Regions from separate parts of the Paenibacillus sp. FSL R5-0345 genome, predicted to be linked through region 1. Evidence: riboswitches for the same ligand, from Rfam matches in the RefSeq annotation. Region 1 holds a riboswitch; the other holds the start of a gene.
What was found. Region 1 has a riboswitch for glycine ahead of gcvT (glycine cleavage system aminomethyltransferase GcvT). Riboswitches for the same ligand answer to the same signal wherever they lie in the genome.
Positions count from the first base shown of each region.

Region 2: linked by a shared signal. The riboswitch ahead of R50345_RS29540 (amino acid permease) and the one ahead of gcvT (glycine cleavage system aminomethyltransferase GcvT) in region 1 are both predicted to bind glycine.

Region 1 is NZ_CP009281.1:6,215,132-6,222,314, forward strand. Features, by position in the region: gene gcvH (glycine cleavage system protein GcvH) at 455-847, opposite strand; glycine riboswitch at 1,125-1,222, shown strand; gene gcvT (glycine cleavage system aminomethyltransferase GcvT) at 1,409-2,521, shown strand; gene gcvPA (aminomethyl-transferring glycine dehydrogenase subunit GcvPA) at 2,629-3,981, shown strand; gene gcvPB (aminomethyl-transferring glycine dehydrogenase subunit GcvPB) at 3,978-5,438, shown strand; gene R50345_RS27550 (efflux RND transporter permease subunit) at 5,774-7,183, opposite strand, start outside.
Region 2 is NZ_CP009281.1:6,689,432-6,696,614, reverse strand. Features, by position in the region: gene adhP (alcohol dehydrogenase AdhP) at 1-543, opposite strand, end outside; glycine riboswitch at 741-821, shown strand; gene R50345_RS29540 (amino acid permease) at 954-2,306, shown strand; gene R50345_RS29535 (DHA2 family efflux MFS transporter permease subunit) at 2,444-3,907, opposite strand; gene R50345_RS29530 (TetR/AcrR family transcriptional regulator) at 4,074-4,628, shown strand; gene R50345_RS29525 (metallophosphoesterase) at 4,768-5,919, opposite strand; gene R50345_RS29520 (zinc-dependent alcohol dehydrogenase) at 6,221-7,183, shown strand, end outside.

The DNA of each region.
Region 1 (7,183 bases):
CAATTATTGATAATTAAGCGTTAAAAATTGCAGCATAATAACAATTCAGAAACTGCTTAAAAACACTACCATAATAGAACCGCCACACTAAATACGGAAAACCTCCCTAATTATTTACTTATTATCTTATTCAGGCGCGTAATTAGGGAATTCCTCCCCGATTATTACTCTTTTTCGTCGGAAATAGTGGTTTTACCGAGAATTTTAAGGAGGAATTCCCTAAAAATCATATTTTCGCGCTAAAAACGTCTAAAATCAGGGAGGTTTTCCCTCATTTCATATCAGTAAATTTGATTCCAAGAAAATTTCCACAATTTCCAACAGAATCGAAGATCTAACACAAAGTTATCCGAAGCTCCCATAAGAAACACCAAACAGCAAGTCCCCAAATCACAGAAACTTGCTGCTACAAAAATCACACGCAATGAAATTAATATACAGTGAAAAACCTTAATTACTCTCCTACCAATGCTCGGTATCCGGCTGCATCAAGCAGACCTTTTACAGCATCGGCATACTCTCCGTCTACTTCAATTTCAAAAATCCAACCTTCGCCATACGGCTTATCATTGATCAGCTCTGGACTTGCTTCTAATCCGTCATTAATCTTGGTAACCGTCCCAGAGACGGGTGAATACAATTCCGATACAGTCTTAACGGATTCGATACTACCTACGCTGTCACCGGCTGAAATGGCCGAGCCCACTTCTGGAAATTCCACAAATACGATATCGCCTAACAAATGCTGAGCATGATCCGTAATCCCAACACGTACTACGCGTCCTTCCACTTGCTGTGCCCACTCATGCTCTTCGCTGTAAAGAAGGTTATCTAAAACTTCACTCATTTCAAGCCGCCTCATTTCCAAATTGGAATTCTAAATTTAGTTATAGCCTAAGTGATCCCAGAGCATAATGTCAATATTACTAACAGTAAAATAAATTTGTCGTTTTTTTGACTTTTTCTTGTTGACAGCGCCCTCCTATACCCGTTTAATGGAGACATACAAGAAGAAACGACGTTGTCGTCTTTTTATAGACGATAACCGTTTCTCGAAGAAATATAAGGATAATGTATAATGTGAAACATATACTTTCTTATATTTGAAACAAATACAGTTGCGGATGATGGCATAGGGAGAGACTGTCTCACTTGAAGACGGCGCCGAAGGAGTAAACCCTAACAGGGTGAATCTCTCAGGCAAAAGGACCTTTGTCGGACGTATCTCTGGAGAGCATCAGACGCAGGGCGAAGGTGCGTCAGGTCACCAACGGGGAAACTTGCAGGTTAGTTACGCAGGGTAACTCTCAGGTACAAAGGACAGAGCAGAAAGCGATTAGTGCATTTATGCATGATTGCTTCTGCCTGTCCTTTTTTCGTATGTAATCAGATCAAGGGGAGTGACGACATGGATGCTTTGAAAAGAACGCCTTTTTATGAGCTCTATTCCGCTTATGCGGAATCCAGATGCATTGATTTTGGCGGCTGGGAGCTGCCAGTACAATTTACAGGTATCGTGAAGGAGCATGAAGCCGTTCGCCAGCAGGCTGGACTGTTCGATGTATCGCATATGGGTGAATTCATGGTGATCGGGAGCGGTGCAGAAGCCTTTTTGCAAAAGATGACGACTAACGCTGTCAGCCGCCTCACCGATGGTGCGGCACAATATACGCTGCTCTGTTATCCAAACGGCGGAGTTGTAGACGATTTACTCGTGTATCGACTAAGCGAGGGTCGTTATATGCTCGTCGTTAATGCCTCCAACATCGATAAGGACTTTCAGTGGCTACAGGAGCATCTGACCTCTGAATTCGGTGAAGTCACACTCACTAATGTCTCCGACGAGACGCTTTTACTTGCCTTGCAAGGTCCGCTGGCAGAGACTATACTCGCGAAAGTTACTGATGCTCCTATCTCAGCCCTCAAGCCTTTCCACTTCATCGAACACGCTACCGTCTGCGGTGTAGAAGTATTGATCTCCCGTACAGGTTATACCGGTGAAGATGGCTTCGAAATCTACGCTTCGCTGGATGGTGCAGGAGCATTATGGAACGGGCTTCTTGCTGCGGGTGCTCCTCATGGATTAACACCTGCTGGCCTGGGCGCACGGGATACCCTGCGTTTTGAAGCGAAATTGCCGCTGTACGGTCAAGAACTGTCAGCTGATATCACGCCGCTTGAAGCAGGATTGCAGTTCTTCGTGAAACTAGACAAAGCAGACTTCATCGGTCGTGATGCGTTAGTGCAGCAAAAAGAAGCCGGTCTTCCCCGCCGCCTTGTCGGCCTGGAAATGATTGATCGAGGTATTCCGCGCTCCCATTACCCCGTCTATGCAGACGGCGTTAAAATCGGAGAGGTCACAACCGGAACACAATCGCCAACGTTGAAGCGTAACTTGGGATTGGCTCTGCTTGATACAGCTTATAGTGAAATAGGCACAGAGGTTTACGTAGAGATCCGCGGCAAACAGCTTAAGGCTGTCGTGATTAAGGCCCCTTTTTACAAGTATAAACGTCTTTAGCGTCCATATAAGGACGGTGAACTTTTAAGCGAGAAATAGAAGGATAAAGTATAGCCTGAAAATTGTACTTTCTTATATTTTAAAAAAAGCCAAGGAGTGAAACCTTAATGAAGCACCGTTATCTGCCCATGACTGCACAGGACCGCGAAGAGATGATGGAAGCCGTCGGGATTCAGTCCATAGATGAGCTGTTCTCCGATATTCCTGAAGCCGTCCGTTATCAAGGCACTATGCCGATGTCTGAACCACTCGATGAATACGCCCTGCTTCGTCACATGAAAGGTCTGGCTGACCGAAATGCCGACTTTGATTCTCACGCCAGCTTCCTCGGCGCCGGATTATATGACCATCACATCCCTGTGGTGATCAACCATGTCATTTCCCGTTCTGAATTCTACACTGCCTACACTCCTTATCAACCGGAGATCAGCCAAGGTGAGCTGCAAGCGATCTTCGAATTCCAATCCTATATTTGTGAACTAACCGGTATGAAAGTAGCTAATGCCAGTATGTATGATGGCGCAACCGCATTATCCGAAGCAGCCGTCCTCGCAGCTGGTGCTACCAAACGCAAAAAAATAATCGTCTCCCGCACCGTTCATCCTGAAGCACGTCAAGTACTACGCACATCGGCTAATGCCTGGGGTCTTGAAGTGGTGGAGATTGACTATAAAGACGGAGTTACCGATCAGGCGATGCTTGCTGAAGCCATTGATGGAGATACCGCTGCAGTACTGATGCAATCGCCTAACTTCTTTGGCTGCATCGAAGACCTAAGCTCCGTTGAGCCGCTAATCCATGCGGTTAAAGGATTGTTCGTCGTCAGTGCAAATCCGATTGCTCTTGGCGTACTTGAAACACCGGGTAAGCTTGGAGCCGACATCGTAGTCGGTGATGCTCAGCCACTCGGTATTCCAGCCTCCCTCGGTGGTCCAACTTGTGGATTCTTCGCCGTAGCGGAACATTTGATGCGCCGTATGCCGGGCCGTATCGTCGGTCAAACCGTTGACCGTAACGGTAAACGCGGCTTCGTTCTGACACTTCAAGCTCGCGAACAGCATATTCGCCGTGAAAAAGCGACATCGAACATTTGCTCCAATCAGGCGCTGCTAGCTCTTTGCGCATCCGTCTATTTGTCCGTTATGGGCAAAGAAGGTATGCGTGAAGTTGGTGAGTTGAACATTCGCAAAAGCCATTACGCCGCTAATAAACTTAGCAGACTAACAGGTACTGAGCTTACCTTCTCCTCCCCATTCTTTAACGAGTTTGTCGTGAAGCTTCCTGAAGGAAGTAGCGTGAGCGCAATTAATTCCAAGCTGCTGAAGGAAGGTTATCTCGGCGGTTATGATCTGGGCCGTGATTATCCTGAACTTTCTGGACAAATGCTGATAGCCGTTACGGAAAAAAGAAGCAAAAACGAAATCGATCAATTCGCTAGCGCACTGGAGGGCTGTTTATGAAACCGGAGCAAAGTCTAATTTTTGAATTAAGTCGTCCCGGCCGTTCGGCCTATTCCTTGCCACTTTGCGATGTGCCGCAGGAAGAGAGCATTGAAACGCTCATTCCGCAAAACCTGCTACGTAGTGAACCCGTCGTACTCCCAGAAGTATCGGAAGTGGATGTCATTCGCCACTACACTTCGCTTTCACGCCGTAACTTCGGTGTAGACAATGGCTTCTATCCGCTAGGTTCGTGTACGATGAAATACAACCCGAAGATTAACGAAGATGTTGCACGCATCGTAGGCCTAGCTAAAATCCACCCGTATCAACCGGAAGAAAGTATTCAGGGCGCACTGGAATTAATGTATACCCTGCAAAATGACTTGTCCGCATTAACCGGCATGGATGCTGTATCTTTACAGCCAGCCGCAGGTGCGCATGGTGAATGGACCGGTCTCATGATGATCCGCGCCTACCATGAAAGCCGCGGCGAGACCCGCACGAAGGTTATTGTGCCAGATTCCTCGCATGGCACCAACCCTGCCAGTGCTTCAGCAGCAGGACTTGAAACGATTACGATCCCTTCCACGGATAAAGGGATGGTTGATCTTGAAGCACTGAAAGCAGCGGTCGGCAGCGATACAGCCGCCCTGATGCTGACTAACCCAAGCACACTCGGCTTGTTCGAGACCCAAATCGTCGAGATTGCTGAGATCGTGCATGAAGCAGGCGGCTTACTCTATTACGATGGAGCCAACTCCAATGCTATTATGGGCATCACCCGTCCAGGTGACATGGGCTTTGACGTTGTGCATTTGAACTTGCATAAGACAATGAGTACCCCGCATGGCGGCGGTGGCCCTGGAGCCGGACCTGTAGGTGTAAAATCCATTCTGATTCCGTTCCTACCACAACCAACTGTGGTGAAAAACGAAGATAGCAGCTTCTCACTCGACTTCGGCGGACCTGAATCCATTGGACGCGTGAAAGCTTTTTACGGAAACTTTGGTATTCTCGTTCGTGCCTACGCCTATATCCGTACCTATGGTCCAGACGGACTGCGTGAGGTATCGGAAAATGCTGTGCTGAATGCGAACTATATGATGCATCGCCTGGCGCCATATTTTGAAATCCCATATCCGGGTGTATGTAAGCATGAATTCGTAATGTCCGGCAAAAATCTCAAGCAATATGGCGTTCGCACCTTGGATGTTGCCAAACGATTACTCGACTTCGGCTACCACCCGCCAACCGTGTACTTCCCATTGACGGTAGAGGAATGCATGATGATCGAACCGACGGAAACCGAAAGCAAAGAAACGCTCGATGGCTTCATCGATACGATGATCCAGATCGTGAAAGAAGCGCAGGAGACACCGGAAATCGTAATCAACGCACCGCATACCACAGAGATCAGCCGATTGGATGAGACACAGGCAGCTCGTAAACCGGTATTAAATTGTTCTTGCGGTTAAGTTCTCTATATTAACAAGTAACAATAAACAAGGCTGAAGCCAGGTGTTTAACACCTGGCTTCAGCCTTGTTTATCTTTTATCAGATAGCATTCTTGTCCTAATAGTAAGGAACAACGGCGTGGATCAGATTTACCTGAAGTGCCTTTAGGACCCAGCAGATGCTATTCGTCCATTTACTGGCTTATTGAGTTACTATCGGACTCCTGAGTCCGATGCATCATTGGAGCAACAAAAAGAGCCATGATTCACACTTCGTTCCGAGAAGAGTTCATAAACAGGAACATCCCAACAGCCTTATCATAGCCGTTGGGACACCCTATTCCTCTAATCGATATTACGCACCATGCGTCGGAGTTTCAGCTTTCACCACGCCTTTGCGCTCCTTAGCAGATTTACGGAAGTAGAACAGTTCGTAAATCGCTGGAACTACAACCAGCGTAAGCAGTGTTGCCGCAGTTAAACCGCCGATGACTACAATCGCCAAGCTTTGTGAGACGATGCTGCCCATCTCGGCATGGCCGAACAGCAGCGGAGTCATGGCGCAAATGGTGGCGATAGCTGTCATCAGAATCGGACGCATCCGTGTTCCGGCCGCTTCCAAAATCGCTTCGCGAATACTCATATGCGCTTCATTCTGCTTAATACGGTCGATAAGCACAATCGCATTCGTGACGACGATACCAATCAACATTAACGCTCCGAATAAAGCGGTAAAGTCAGGCGTTACACCAGATACAATCAGTCCAACAATCGCACCAATCGCAGCTAGCGGCAAGGAGAACATGATTGCCAGCGGAGCACGAAGGGTTTTGAAGGTGAGGACCAGGATCAGATACACCAACCCGATGGAGATCAGCGCTGTCATACCAAGGTCAGCGAAATCCTCTGACTGATCAACCGAGGCTCCGCCTGCAAACAGAGTCACACCCTTTGGAAGGGTAAGACTATCGGTTTCCTTTTTAATACTCGCCCCGATTTCAGACACTTTCTTCGGATCAACTTCCGCTGTTATTCTCGCATATGGCTTTCCATCTTTATGGAACAATAAGGCTGGTTCATTCCGAACCTCATAGGTTGCGAGTTGGGACAGTGGCTTTGGACCTTCAGCAGTCATAAGCGTCATTGCCTTTAAATCCTGCTCCGACTTCGGCTCAGCCATAGGATCCAACACTACTCCTGCAGGCGTACCGTCCAGCTCGATCTGCCCCATAGGGATCGGATTCAGCATAGCCGACAATTGCATGGTAATTTCTTGTGCATTTGTCTGAGCCGGATCTACCTTAAATGAAAATACTGGTTTGGTATCCTCCATATTGCTGCTGACCTTCTGAATACCCTCCACAGTTTTCAACTTATTCGTAACTTCAGCTGCAACAGCAGTAATATCTGTAAGATTATCACCCACGATATCAATATACTCGCTGGTAGAGCTTGAACCCATCATACTCATCTCGTTGGCAACGAGTGTTGCTCCAGCGTAGGAATCCTTCACATCACGAACATAATTGATGAACGCCTCAGCATCCGCACCTTTTTTCATAACAACGGTATAATCCACCAAGGTCTCCGAGCTGACAGTTCCCCACTGGGCCGCATCCGCACTGTTCCCTGACTGCATGATCACCGTTTCCGCTTGTGGCTGTTTCATCAAATCTTGCTCTAACTGTTTTCCTTTTTCCAAGATCTCTTTAACAGGGACATCCTTAGGATAATTTAATTGAACAGAGACATAGCTGGCATCTGA
Region 2 (7,183 bases), 470 kb from region 1:
TACACCTAGATGACCCAATCCTCCGACGCCGAAAATGGCTACCCATTCACCTGGCTTTACACCTGATACTTTCAAAGCTTTATAGGTCGTAACGCCAGCGCAAAATAAAGGTGCCGCTTCGATGAAACTTAGATTATCAGGAACCTTCACTACATAATCGGCAGCTGCTACACAATATTCTGCATATCCGCCATTTACGGAATATCCGGAATTTTGCTGATCCAGACAAAGGGTCTCTCTTCCTGTGAGACAATATTCGCAATGACCGCAAGCAGAATACAGCCACGGAATTCCTACTCGGTCCCCTACCTTTAAGTGTGTAACTCCTTCACCTATTTCTTCAATAATCCCAACGCCTTCATGTCCGGGAATAAGAGGGAGTTTCGGTTTGACAGGCCAATCGCCATGAGCAGCATGCAAATCAGTATGACACACTCCGCACGCCTGAATGTGGACAAGAATTTCTTTGTGTCCGGGTTTTGGTTTAGGTACGTCTTGTAGTTCTAACTTTTCTTTAAATTGTTTTACTACAGCGGCTTTCATTAGCATACTCCTTTAGCTTTTTGTTTTTCAAAAAGTAGTATGTTCATGAGGCTTACTTTAAATTCTTGAGACTTTTATCACAGATTAACACTCACATCAGAAGTAATATGTTAGAATATCAGAACAGCTTTACTGCGTTACCGCTTTATCAACTTCATAATTCACGAGCTATGATGGCTAAGGATTACACTTTAGCTGGAGCAGCTTCTGGAGAGACTGCGGAATTTCCGCGGCGCCGAAGGGTTCACAATCTCAGGCAAAAGGACAGAAGAGTACGAATATATATTTGTCATGCTGATCGACATCAGTAGGCAAATATTATTTGATATTCTTACGATCTGGGAGATTGGATGACATCCAATCTCTCTTTTTTTATTCCAATTTATTGTACTCACAAGGGGGAACTAGGTATGGCACAACCAGAATTAAAGAGAGAGCTGGCTAATCGGCATGTTCAACTTATTGCTATTGGCGGCACCATCGGTACAGGATTATTCTTGGGATCAGGCAAGGCGATAGAGAAGGCAGGCCCATCCATTATGATCACGTATTTAATCGTGGGTATTGCTGTGTTTTTTGTGATGAGAGCACTGGGAGAGCTCCTATTATCTAAAGCGGGCTATCAATCGTTTACGGATATTGCTGAAGACTACCTTGGATCACGGGTCGCATTCATTACCGGTTGGACCTATTGGTTTTGCTGGATCATGACGGCTATGGCTGATGTCATCGCTGTTGGCGTATATGTACAATATTGGTTTGATATCCCGCAGTGGGTTCCTGCCATCGCCTGTCTAGTCGTGTTATTAGGACTTAATCTATTAACTGTAAAGAGCTTTGGGGAACTCGAATTTTGGTTTGCTTTAATTAAGGTAATTACGATTCTCGCCTTGATTGGTCTTGGGGTCATTTTACTGATCATAGGGTTTAAGACGGATGCAGGATCGGTTACGATACGGAATCTATGGGAGCATGGGGGCTTTTTTCCGAACGGCATATCAGGCTTCTTATTCTCTTTTCAAATGGTTGTATTTGCTTATGTCGGTGTGGAGTTGGTGGGTGTGTCAGCAGCGGAAACAGCGGATCCGGAGAAAAATATCCCGTCTGCAATTAATAAAATTCCTTTACGGATTCTATTTTTCTATGTCGGCGCGCTTTTCGTCCTGCTATGCATTAACCCTTGGACGGAGCTTAGTCCGGCAGAAAGTCCTTTTGTAAAAACCTTTACTTTAGTAGGGATTCCAATTGCCGCAGGGATTATTAATTTTGTTGTACTAACCTCAGCGGCTTCCGCTTGTAATAGTGGGATGTTCTCGACAAGCCGAATTCTCTATAATTTGAGTAGAAATAAGCAGGCATCACCTCATTTGGGCAAACTAAATAAAAACCATGTACCGGGTAACTCGTTATTCATTTCTACAATTGTCATATCTGTAGGAGCTCTTTTAAGTAAACTTATTCCGGAGCAGGCTTTTGGAATCGTGACAACGATTAGCGCCATTTGTTTTATATGGGTGTGGGGAATTGTGCTCATCTGCCATATTAAGTATAAGAAAACCCGGCCAGACTTACAGGCGAAATCCAAATTCAAAGCACCGTTCACACCGGCTATTAATTATATTGTCTTAACCTTGTTCGCTGGAATACTGATCATTATGCTGTTCGCTGGAGAGACACGCCCGGCTTTATTGTGTACTCCGATCTGGTTTATTTTATTATTCATCCTGTATTCGATTAGAGGTAAGAAGGGGAAAAGTAATTAAGCTAGTGTGAGGCAGACATTAAGTAGCGCTACTAGGGGATGCGGGGCTGAAACCAAAGCTAGTGAGCTGAAAATAGCTATGAGGATAATGCAAAAGGACAGCAAGCAGCTGTCCTTTTGACGTTCCACTTTATGAGTCTATTCTTCGCTAGCTAGGTTTGCTTTCTTTTCAATCGTGATCTTGCTCTTCATAGGCATAAATAATGTTATAACAAATGCGGCAATGGATAATATCATCATGAAGTAATAGGCGTCACTCGCCCCTAGAATGGATGCTAGGGATTTAAGGATTTCAGGAGTAGTAGAGGGATTGCTCTGCATCACTGTGGCCGCATGACTTGTTGCCTGCACGGTATAAATTGTAATTACGACAGCAGTACCAATGGCGCCAGCAATTTGAAGAACGGTATTGTTCACTGCTGTACCATGCGTACCTAGTTGTTTGGGCAACGCATTTAGTCCGGCTGTATTGAGTGGCATAGTGATAAAGCTTAATCCAATTCGGAGACCAATGGTACGAATCATTAGATACATATAGGTTGTCGATTGAGATAAATCGGTTACCGCCCACATAGATGGAAAAATAAAGAGTAAACCAATAATGAATAGCGGCTTGGCACCAAAACGGTCGTATAATTTTCCGGTGACGGGCGACATGAACGCATTTACAAGTGCCCCCGGCAGCAAGAGCAATCCTGCATCAAACGCTGTAAAACCACGGCCATTCTGCAGATAAATAGGCAATAAAATCATATCTGCGTACATCATCATCGTGATCAATACGTTAATAAGAGACGTCATCGTAAAGACTTTATTTTTGAAGACAGACAGGTTTAGCAGTGGATCATCAGACTTGATTTGTCTTATACAGAATACAGCCGTTACAGCGATCCCAATCCCTAAGGTCAGAATCACTATTGCATCGTCCCAGCCTTTACTGCCTGCACTACTGAAGCCGTATAAGATCAGGCCGAATCCGACGGTTGATAAAAGAACACTTACCACATCAAGCTTCGACTTAGAGGTCTCAGATACATTCACTAAATACTTGAATGCCAACGCTATAACAAGGATAACAAGTGGGATGAGGCCGATAAATAACCAGCGCCAAGAATGGTATTCGACAACAAATCCCGCAAGAGTCGGCCCTATAGCAGGAGCAAATATCATTGCCAGTCCGAGCAGTCCCATAGCACTGCCACGTTTCTCAACGGGGAAGATGGCGAGCACAACACTCATCATGAGCGGCATTATTATGCCAGCACCCGCAGCTTGGATCATTCGTCCGATTAAGAGTAGACTAAAGCTCGGCGCCGCTGCACAAATAATCGAACCGATTAATAAAAATGACATGGCACTTATAAATAATTGACGTGTTGTAAAACGTTTCATTAAATAGGCTGTAATCGGGATCAATATCCCGTTGATTAGCATAAAGCCCGTGGAAATCCATTGTACGGTTGTTGCCGTAACATCAAAGACATCCATCAGACTACTTAAGGCGACATTTAAAAGTGTCTGATTGAGTGTGGATAAGAAACAACCAAAAATTAAAATGGTTAGTAAGATCCCTTTATTAATTTTCTTAATGTCTTCTTGCATGGTGTAGTCCTCTCTTCATTGCTTTTTCGACATAGTGTCAATAAAATGAATCATATCAGGATTTAAATAGTATTCCTATTTGCAATTTTATTGAAAATGTCGACTAATCGACAGATTGGGTAAATTAGTCTATGAAGTGCCACATAAACGATAATAGAGGGATGAAATGTCTGAACATAAAAGAATTGACCCACGAGCCATTCGCTCAAAAAAGATGCTGAAGAATGCTGTTTTTTCATTGTTGGCCGACAATGTGGAGATTTCTCAATTAACTGTCCAAAAAATCGCCAACCGTGCTGAACTGAATCGTGCTACGTTTTATTTGCATTATGAGGATATTAACGATTTATTGCGCCAGATTGTACATGAAATCTTTGATGACCTGTCCATGAAGGTTGAACCGCTATTACAAATGAAGAGCAACAACGAACAGGAGCAGCTGGTCACATTTTTAAATTATTTTTATGAATACCGGAAAGTTTTTGCTGTATTGATGGAGCACAAAGGCTTCAAAAACCACTTGACCAACCTGTTAAAGAATACTGTCGAAAAACGAAGAAACGCCAGAAACATAGACCCCAATAAAGAAGTAGTCTCTGTTGATATAATTGCAGCATCACTACTTGGGATTATTATGTGGTGGATTAAGGATGGCAGCCAATATAGTGCGGAATACATAGCGGGGCAGATTACCTTGATGTATAAAAGAAGGTATTTATAAGCGCTAGACTACGCTGCAGGAGGATTTGGGGAACCGATAGCTATTCTAAGTCAGAATGAAGTGAGTGAAACAATAAAAAGCGGTAGTCTAGGACGTTAATTCTCGTCCAAAGGCTGTCCGCTTTTTTCAAAAAATCATATTATTTAAACTCAGCCTTAATCAGTGCTATCTCACTATTCGTGCCAATGCGTAATGGCGGTCCCCAAGTCCCTGCACCAGATGTAACGATGACGTGAGGACTGTTCGAATTCTTCTGATAGTGGCCATAATCTACTGTAAACATAGCGTTGGTGATTAGGTTTCCAGGGAATACTTGTCCTTGATGCGTATGTCCGCTAATGATTAGATCGACGTCATCTCCGTATTGAATCATATTCGTTGGTTGATGGTCCATTACGATAACGGGCATATTTGTATCAATCTTACTCATCACTTCGGAAGTAATTGCTCTTGGGTTTCCTTGATTGCCAATCGGTGATGAATCCCTCCTACCAACAACAACGAATTGATTATCTATAACAACATGCTCATCATTTAGAAGTTTAATATTACTCTTATCTATAAAGTTCACAATCTCATCGTATGATCGTCCTGCATCATGGTTGCCTAAGCAAGCATAAACTCCATAGGTGGACTGAATGGTACTTAATAACTCCATACCTTTGGAAGGATTAGAGAGCGCGTAGTAGTTACCATTAAAGATATCCCCTGTCATTAACACAATATCCGGCTGTAATCCATTAATACGATCAACAACGTCTTCAATAAATTTCACATCATTTATGTAGCCCAAATGTAAGTCGCTGATCAGAACAATATTTAAATGATCTAATGAGGTGTTTTTATGAATTTGGATCGGATAAGTGACTTCTTTTAACTGATTCGCATTATAAATCCCATAAGACACTAACCCTATGACTAGAACTAACACTACTGATCTTGTATGAAAAATAACACGCGCTGGTGTAGGAGAGGGGATGATTTTAACCCACTTACTAACCAGTAAGATTATATCTGAAAGGATCAATAGTAAGAGCAAATAGAAATAGATCCCCATCCAATAGTCCCCGAATTGACCCAAAAAGTTAACGATGCTTAAATCGGTCGTCATAGCTGAAGAGGACAATAGTAAATTAATTATGATTGTTAACGCACATAAGCTGTAGATGACTCCATATAGAATCCCGGTTACATTTGGAAATATATGTTGCAGCCATTTAAAAATCTTTCTCGCGATATAATAGTTAGTTGCCGCGTACAAAGCGAATATACACAGAAATGCAAATATCATATGATGTACCACCCTTTTTCTTTAGATTTCTGAGAGTAAACAATTATTATCAATAAGAATGAATAAATAGTCATGTACTCAGTAAGAGTAACATATTTTTTCATGTTGGAAGAGGAGAGAGTTGATTTTGAATAAGAAGAATCGAAACGGTTTGAATATATTTTAAAGCGCTTACTTATATGAAATTTATATAAAAATGTAAGCTATAGCATTTTACGACAATATTCACCTTACTTTTACATGGTGGGTATGATATATTCTGGGCGAATATGGATAACACAAACAGAAAGGAAGTATGCGTATGAAAGCGCTGGTGTGGACATCCAATCATAGGCTGGAGCTATGCGAATGGGAAGAGCCACAGATCACAGCCCCGGATGAAGTTAAGATCCGGATTGAGATGACAGGTATTTGTGGAACAGATCTAGCAGTCGTAACCGGTAAAGAGGAAGGAGTATCAGGGGTCATTCGCGGTCATGAGGCTGTAGGGACTGTAGTCGAAATCGGCAGTAACGTTGACCGTGTTAAGGTGGGGGACCGCGTAGTTATCGATCCGAATCAAAGCTGCAATGAATGTTATTTTTGTTTGAAGGAACAGCCGCACCTATGTACGGGTCAGGATGGAAATGGAATGCCTATTGCTGGATTGAATCGAAACGGGACATTCACTTTTTTTTATGCTACTGCACAAACGTTTGCACACCTCCTTCCTGATCATATGAGCTGGGAGACGGCAGTCTTGATCGAGCCACTTGCCTGTGTGCTGCACAATTTCAAAGAGGCTAACGTCTCAGCAGACGATAAGGTGCTCATTCTTGGATCGGGTCCGATGGGACTGTTAAGTCAAATTGTGAGTAAATCCAAATCTGCGCTCACGGTGGCGACAGAAATTAATCCCTATCGGTTGGCTTTTGCCAGAGAGATTTCAGATTTCGCTCTGACACCTTCCCAATTAAATCAAGCTACTGTGGATGAAATCTGCGAGGGACATAAGTTTGATCTGATTATCGACACAGTGGGGACACAGCTCGAAATGGCAGAGAAGTGGATTGAGCGCGGGGGGCGCATCGTTCCTTTTGGTATTAATGCAAAGTACCGGTATACCTTTTCTCCTACCAAATTCGTACAGCTTGCAATCAAAATTATTGCAGCAGGCGAATACCGCTACATGTTCGAGGAGGCTTTGCGGTTTGCCGCTGAAACACCTGAACTGGAGAAGCTGGTAACTAGAAAAGTTAGGCTCAGTCAGCATGAAGCAGCGATA